3 regions of the Salinicoccus bachuensis genome follow, and region 3 is predicted to be linked to each of the others. Evidence: riboswitches for the same ligand, from Rfam matches in the RefSeq annotation. Region 3 holds a riboswitch; each other region holds the start of a gene.
The links. Region 3 has a riboswitch for thiamine pyrophosphate ahead of RQP18_RS03680 (thiamine phosphate synthase). Riboswitches for the same ligand answer to the same signal wherever they lie in the genome.
Positions count from the first base shown of each region.

Region 1: it holds a riboswitch for thiamine pyrophosphate, as region 3 does, so the genes downstream of both, tenA (thiaminase II) here and RQP18_RS03680 (thiamine phosphate synthase) in region 3, are expected to answer to the same signal.
Region 2: it holds a riboswitch for thiamine pyrophosphate, as region 3 does, so the genes downstream of both, RQP18_RS05355 (ECF transporter S component) here and RQP18_RS03680 (thiamine phosphate synthase) in region 3, are expected to answer to the same signal.

Region 1 covers NZ_CP138333.2:1,249,029-1,251,296, forward strand. The annotation lists gene RQP18_RS06170 (permease) at 1-290, opposite strand, end outside; gene RQP18_RS06175 (ArsR/SmtB family transcription factor) at 377-700, opposite strand; TPP riboswitch at 843-941, shown strand; gene tenA (thiaminase II) at 1,013-1,696, shown strand; gene thiD (bifunctional hydroxymethylpyrimidine kinase/phosphomethylpyrimidine kinase) at 1,689-2,268, shown strand, end outside.
Region 2 covers NZ_CP138333.2:1,084,115-1,086,382, reverse strand. The annotation lists gene RQP18_RS05360 (ABC transporter ATP-binding protein) at 1-622, opposite strand, end outside; gene RQP18_RS05355 (ECF transporter S component) at 625-1,203, opposite strand; TPP riboswitch at 1,273-1,363, opposite strand; gene RQP18_RS05350 (ABC transporter ATP-binding protein) at 1,412-2,268, opposite strand, start outside.
Region 3 covers NZ_CP138333.2:733,758-736,025, forward strand. The annotation lists gene RQP18_RS03675 (nucleoside hydrolase) at 1-541, shown strand, start outside; TPP riboswitch at 714-823, shown strand; gene RQP18_RS03680 (thiamine phosphate synthase) at 982-1,464, shown strand; gene RQP18_RS03685 (NAD(P)/FAD-dependent oxidoreductase) at 1,457-2,268, shown strand, end outside.

The sequences.
Region 1 (2,268 bases), 520 kb from region 3:
GGGGAAGCAATCAGAAAACTCATCGAAGGGCCAAAAGATGCCTTCGAGTTCAACAGGCCTGCCAGAATGGGGATGGTGGAGCAGGAACAGAAAGGGGTGGCCGCACCAAAAAGTGTACCGAGCATATAACCTGCTATTTTGTTGGGGTGATTCAGCACCTTCCTTATCTTCTCTTCTGATACTATCTGCTGGAGCAGGCTGACGAAAAAACTGACGATGATGAACAGGGCGATAAGGGTGGTGAATAGAAGGAAAAACGTCCGCAGGAATTCGGTAATGGAATCAGTCATCATCTTGGCTCCTTATCATTATATTTATCAAAAGTATTTGATTTATAAATCAATAAAAATTGATTTATAGTATAAAAAAGATACCATCATAAGATGGTTGAGCAAGTATCTTCTGACAATGTACCCTGCAAATGTGATTCATTGACTCTGTAGTAGTTCCAAGTTCCATGCTTTTCGGTCGAAAGGATATCCGCATCGACAAGCTTCTTCAAATGGTAGGAGATTTTCGACTGTTTCAGATCCAGCATTTCCTCCAGATCACATACACAGAGCTGCTTATTGGTACTTTTGCTGATTTCATTGATTATCTTCAATCGCGTCCTGTCCGCAAGTGCATTGAACATCTGCTCATAGGTTTCCAGGTTTTTTTCATAGGCCGTACCATCCTTGCTGTTCGTCGGTTGCACCATTCCCGCCCTCCTTATTAAATCAATTTTATTTGATATATATATAGTGTATATCTTTCCTTTTGAAAATGCAAGCATATTGAAATTTCCGATTATTGTTTGACATGGGCGTGAATCTTCACTATTATTGGAGTCAATCGAATAGCAACACCACTAGGGGTGCTTTTTGCTGAGACAGCCGTTGGGCTGATCCCTTGGACCTGATCTGGATAATACCAGCGTAGGGAAGTGGGTTGGTCCGGCATATCCTGCCTCCATACTGAACCCGTTTCCTGCGCTGGAAACGGGTTTTTATATTGGAAAAGGAGAGATCATATGCTGACTGAAGAGTTGAGAAATGAAGCGGAACCGATCATCGAAGCAATCTATAATGACACTTTCATCCAGGGGCTGATACATGGAAACATCGATGCGGCTGCAGTCATCCATTACCTGAGGGCGGATTCATTGTATTTGGAGGAGTTTGCGAATCTCTATGCAATGCTGATTGCCAAATCCGATTCGAAGGACACTGTGAAATTCCTTCTGAGTCAGATGGAATTCCTGCTCGAAGGTGAAAGCGAAGCGCACGCAGTACTGGCGCAGGCGGTCGATATGCCCTATGAGGATATCATCAGGGACGGGGCGTGGTATCCATCCGCCGACCACTACATCAAACATATGTACTTCAATGCATTCTCGAGGGAGAATATCGCATTCACTTTGAGTGCGATGGCACCATGTCCATATGTCTACAGAAGGATTGCCGAGAAGGCGATGGCGCGGCATACATTTGAAGCCGGCCATCCTTATCGCGGCTGGTTTGAATTCTACGCCAGGGACATGGATGATACGCTCGATGTGATGCTGACGATAATCGATAACGAAGCGGAAAGAATGCCGGCTGAAGACATGAAGCAGCTCAGAAGGAATTTCATCGAAAGTGTGGAACATGAAAGGCGCTTCTTCAATATGGCGGCGACGAAAGAACGCTGGATGGAGGTGGATGTCCATGCATAGGATGCCGATTGCACTGACGGTGGCAGGAACGGACCCAACCGGCGGCGCGGGGGTGCTGGCAGACAGCAAGGCCTTCCATTCGAGAGGCGTATACGGCATGGCGGCCGTGACTTCGCTGACTGCCCAGAATACGATGGGCGTACAGGATGTGTTCAATGTTCCTGCAGAGTTTCTGGAGAAGCAGCTCGAGAGCATATTCAGTGACGAAGTGCCCCATGCGATGAAGAGTGGAATGGTCGCGACAATCGATATGATGGTAGTGGTTGCGAATATGGTGGAGGATTATAATATTCCTTTCGTCATCGATCCGGTCATGATCGCCACGAGTGGAGATGCGCTGATAGAAGAGGAATCGATCGAATTCCTCAGGAGTACGCTGCTTCCTGCGGCACTTACCGTCACGCCGAACATCCATGAGGCCGAGAAGATTACAGGGCATAAGATCGAGAAGGAAGCGGATGTCAGGAAGGCCGCCCGAATATTCCTTGATGAAATCGGTGTGCACAGTGTGACGATAAAGGGTGGGCATTTGGAAGGTGATGCTGTGGATTATCTTTTTACGCATGAGGACA
Region 2 (2,268 bases), 350 kb from region 3:
TTACACCGTCATCATTCATCAGTATCACCCGGTCGACCGTGTGCCATAGTTCTTCGACACGATGTTCGACGATGACGACGGTCAGATCATTCCACATCGCCCTCACGGTATCCCAGAGATGAGCCGCCGATTTGCTGTCCAGCATGCTTGTCGGCTCATCCAAAAACAGCGTGTCTGCCTGCTGGAGCAATGCCGAGGCGATGGCGAGCTTCTGCTTCATGCCTCCTGACAGCGTCTGGATGGCGCTCTCCGGGGCCACATCAAGCCCGACCATGCTGAGCGCTTCCGTGAACAGGGGTTCCATCTCCTCCTCAGCCACCTGCCTGTTCTCGAGGACAAAGGCGAGCTCTTCGGCGACTGTCGGCATCGTGAACTGGGAATCCGGATCCTGGAAGACGTATGCACAGGACGCGGGCATTTTGAGCCGATCCGCCTTCATCGGTATGGTGATCGTATCCGGTATGAGGCCCCCGAGCACATTGAGCAGGGTGCTCTTGCCCGAGCCGCTCGGCCCGACGATGAGCACCTTTTCACCCTCCCCTATTTTCAGGTCGAGATCGGTGAAGAGAGGCGATTCTGATTCCGGGAACCGCAGACGCAATTTTTCCACTTCGATGCACATGATCAAAGCCCTTCTTCAGCAGCATGGCCATTGCCGACGAGTTTCAGCACACCGGTCTCCTTCAGCGCACGGTACAATAGGTGCGCCAGCCAGCCGGCAATGAGTGCACCACTCAGCACCCTGAAACCGAACATCAACAGCAGATTCCATGTCGCCAGCTGGCCGAGGTAGCCGTAGTACCAGTCGAGTGGGAACGTCGCGAGCGCAGCTGAGATGCCGGCGATGACCGCCACCATCAGGGATGTGCTTTTGTACTTCACGATGGCGAATACGATTTCGCATGCAAGCCCCTGGATGAGTCCGTACACGATCAGCATGACATCGAACTGCAGCATGACGATCGTTTCACCGGATGCCGCTGCAAATTCCGCAATCAGTGCCACGCCGGGTTTCCTTATGATGAGATAGGCGACCACCGCTGCGATGAACCACATGCCGTACAGCAGCTGATTGAGGTGCAGTCCGAGCGGTTCGAGCGCCGTATAGACCCCACCCCATATCGAATAGATGAACGAGAATACCAGGGCGACGACGACCGTGATCAACACATCGGTCAGGGTCAGCCCTTTTCTTTTTGCCATGTTACCAACCTCCATAAATTATTTTCCAAATAAAAAAACACACCACTAGCGGAGTGGTGTGCATATTATATGTAAAATATGCCACTTCCCTACGCTAGTATGATCTAGATCAGGTGATAAGGGTAATTCTCAGTCCTTGCGGACACCCCTAGTGGTGGTTATTTATTCGGTTGGTTCCATGATAGTACACTTTCCGAATTTTGTGAAGTCATTTATTGTCGGCGACCATCTGGTAGTAGCGGCCGCGCTGTCTGATGAGCTCCTCTTCAGAACCGCTTTCGACCAGTTCACCGAGCTCCATGACGAAGATCCGGTCCACGGCCTTTATCGTATTCAGCCTGTGGGCGATGATGATGCTCGTCCGATCCTTCATCAGCCGCTCGAGCGCCTCCTGGATTTTGAGCTCCGTCACCGTATCGATGCTGCTCGTCGCTTCGTCCAGGAGCAGTATGGCCGGATCCGTGATCAGGGCCCTGGCAATCGATATCAGCTGCTTCTGTCCCTGGGAGATGAATCCTTCATCTGCTTCCAGCACGGTATCATAGCCCTCCTCGAGTGCAACGATGAATTCGTGTGCGTTGGCAAGTTTCGCCGCCTCCACCACTTCCTCATCCGTCGCATCGAGCTTGCCGTAGCGGATGTTTTCCCTGATCGTCGATTCGAACAGGTAGGGATCCTGCAGCACGAAAGCCGTCTGCGAACGGACTGTCGAACGGCTGTAGTCGAGGATGTTCTGTCCATCAATCCTGACCGCTCCGGAATCCGTTTCATAGAATCTTGCCAGCAGCTGCATGACGGTCGTCTTGCCCGCACCGGTCGCGCCAATCAGGGCAACCGATTCGCCTGCATCTATCCTGAAGCTCAAGTTTCTGATGGTCGGGTTTTTCTGCGTCGGATCGTAGGAGAAGGAGACATCATCAAATTCAATCTCACCCTTTATGGTGCTGTCCACAATCGTCCCCTCGTCCTTTTCGGGCTCCGAATCGATGATGCCGAATACACGCTCTGCACCGGCGATGGCCGAAAGCACCTGATTGAACTGGTTGGAGAGGTCGGCAAGCGGCC
Region 3 (2,268 bases):
GGCATTCAGGAAGGAACCGAACCTCTCCAAATGGCTCAGTGAAGTGGTCATCATGGGCGGACTGGTGTCTGAAGCAGGCAGAGGGAACAAGCTGCCGAACTCGGAGTTCAATATCTTCACAGATGCCGAGGCGGCACGGATCGTCTTCCACAGTGGAGCGGAGACCACACTTGTGAGCCTTGATGTGACGAAACAAACACTGCTTTCAAGTTATGATGTCGAAGTGCTTGAAGGCAGGAAGTACCACGACTTCGTCAGGCAGTCGACGGAAGTCTACCGCGCCTTCAGCAAGGAGAGGTTCAACCTAGACGGCTGTGCACTGCACGACCCGCTTACGGTCGGGTACGTCCTGAACCGTGACTTCCTGAAGACGGAGAAGCACTATGTCGATGTGGAGACAATCAGCCCGCTCGGCTATGGCCAGACCATCTGCGACTTTGGCGGTCTTTTGGGCAAGGAACCCAACGTCACTATATGCACCGATGTGGACGGAGAAGCGTTCGTTGCGCATTTCCTGGAGACGCTTGGCAAGGAAGGGTGATCTGCCTGTTAGGGGTGGTTCAAAATTAGAATCTTGAAAAGCACCCTATCTCTCATTGTACGACTGGTTTATCGGATCATGATTGTATTTTGTAACGAAATAATTTAGAATGATAAATATAGGGCAATGATTCAAATTCACTTGCCGCAAAGATCCACCAACTGAATAAAACCGAAATCACTGGAAGAGCCTTTGTGAAAGGCTGAGATCAAAGTATCGACTTTGGAATTCCTTGAACCTGATCCAGTTCATACTGGCGTAGGAAAGTGACGTTACTTAAAAATATCTGCGTTATTTTTCTACATGAAAAATAACGCTTTTTTATTTGGGGTGTAAATATCTTTATCGCAATTACACATGACAAAGTACTGACCAGTGAAGATATTGAGCATTTTATGAACATTGAGCCTGTCGTTGACCGGTTGCTTTTGAGGACACGTATGAATTCAGTTGGGCTGATATTCTTCCTCAATATGCTGGTGAATAAGGGGTTCCCGAAGGATAAACTGATCATCCATAGCAACATCCGGGTGTTGGAAGCGCTTCGGTTGAAAGCCATTCACTTCAAAGAAGGGGATCCGATGGCATATGCCTATAAAGCGAGGCATCCAGAGATATCTGTCAGCATGTCGACACATTCCATGAAAAGCATCAGTGAGGCCAGGGAGAATGGTCTGGATCATGTCTTCTTTGGTCACGTTTTTGAAAGCGCTTCTAAAAAGGGAGTGCGACCGAGATCTTTGGATGAAATGGAGCGGGCTGTAGATATGGACATTCCGGTCATGGCTATCGGTGGAATTGGTCAGCACACGATAGGCGATTTGCCCGATGGGTTCAGCGGCATATGTGCCATTTCATTATTTATGGATCACAATCTTGAAGAAATCAGAGCAGTAAGAAGGGCGTGGTATGAGAATGTATGATGTTGCAGTTGTAGGATCTGGTGTCATTGGCATGTCCATAGCAAAAGCACTTGATGAATACGGCTTGAAAATAGCGGTAATAGACCGTGATGAGCCGGGTAAGCATGCTTCATATAAAGCCGGTGGCATGCTCGGTGCCCAGAATGAATTCAATGAAGACGGGGCTCTTTTCAGAATGGCCCTTGCATCGAGAAGCAGATTTGAGGCTCTGAGTCGGACATTCCTGGAAGAACATGATCTGGATATCGAATTCAGACAGGGGGGACTGATCAAGATGGCGGCAGATGAGGATGATATTCCTGATCTCGAATCCCAGTATCAATTTCTCAACAGCCATGATCCGCGGGTCCAGAAATTGAGCGAGCCGGCACTCGATAATTTGACACAGGGGTCGGTCGTATATCGCAATCTATCCATCCATATTCCAAATGATGGACAGATTAATGCATGGAAATATACCAGGGCACTGCTTACCTCAGTCATCACAAAAGGAATCGACCGTTTCTGCAGGACTGAAGTCCATCAGATATCGAAAAGATTCGATTCCTACATGCTGAAGACTTCAGCCGGTGATATCCATGCAGATAAAGTGATAGTTGCCGGAGGCGCATGGAGTGGGAAGTTGCTGGAAACTTATGATATATCACCCATGATTTCAGGTGTAAAAGGAGAGGTGCTGCTTGTTGAACATGAGGGTCTGAATATCGACCAGACAGTATTCATGACCAATGGATGCTACATCGTCCCCAAAAATAAAAATCGATTTCTGATCGGAGCGACAAGCTACTTCAATGATTTTTCAGT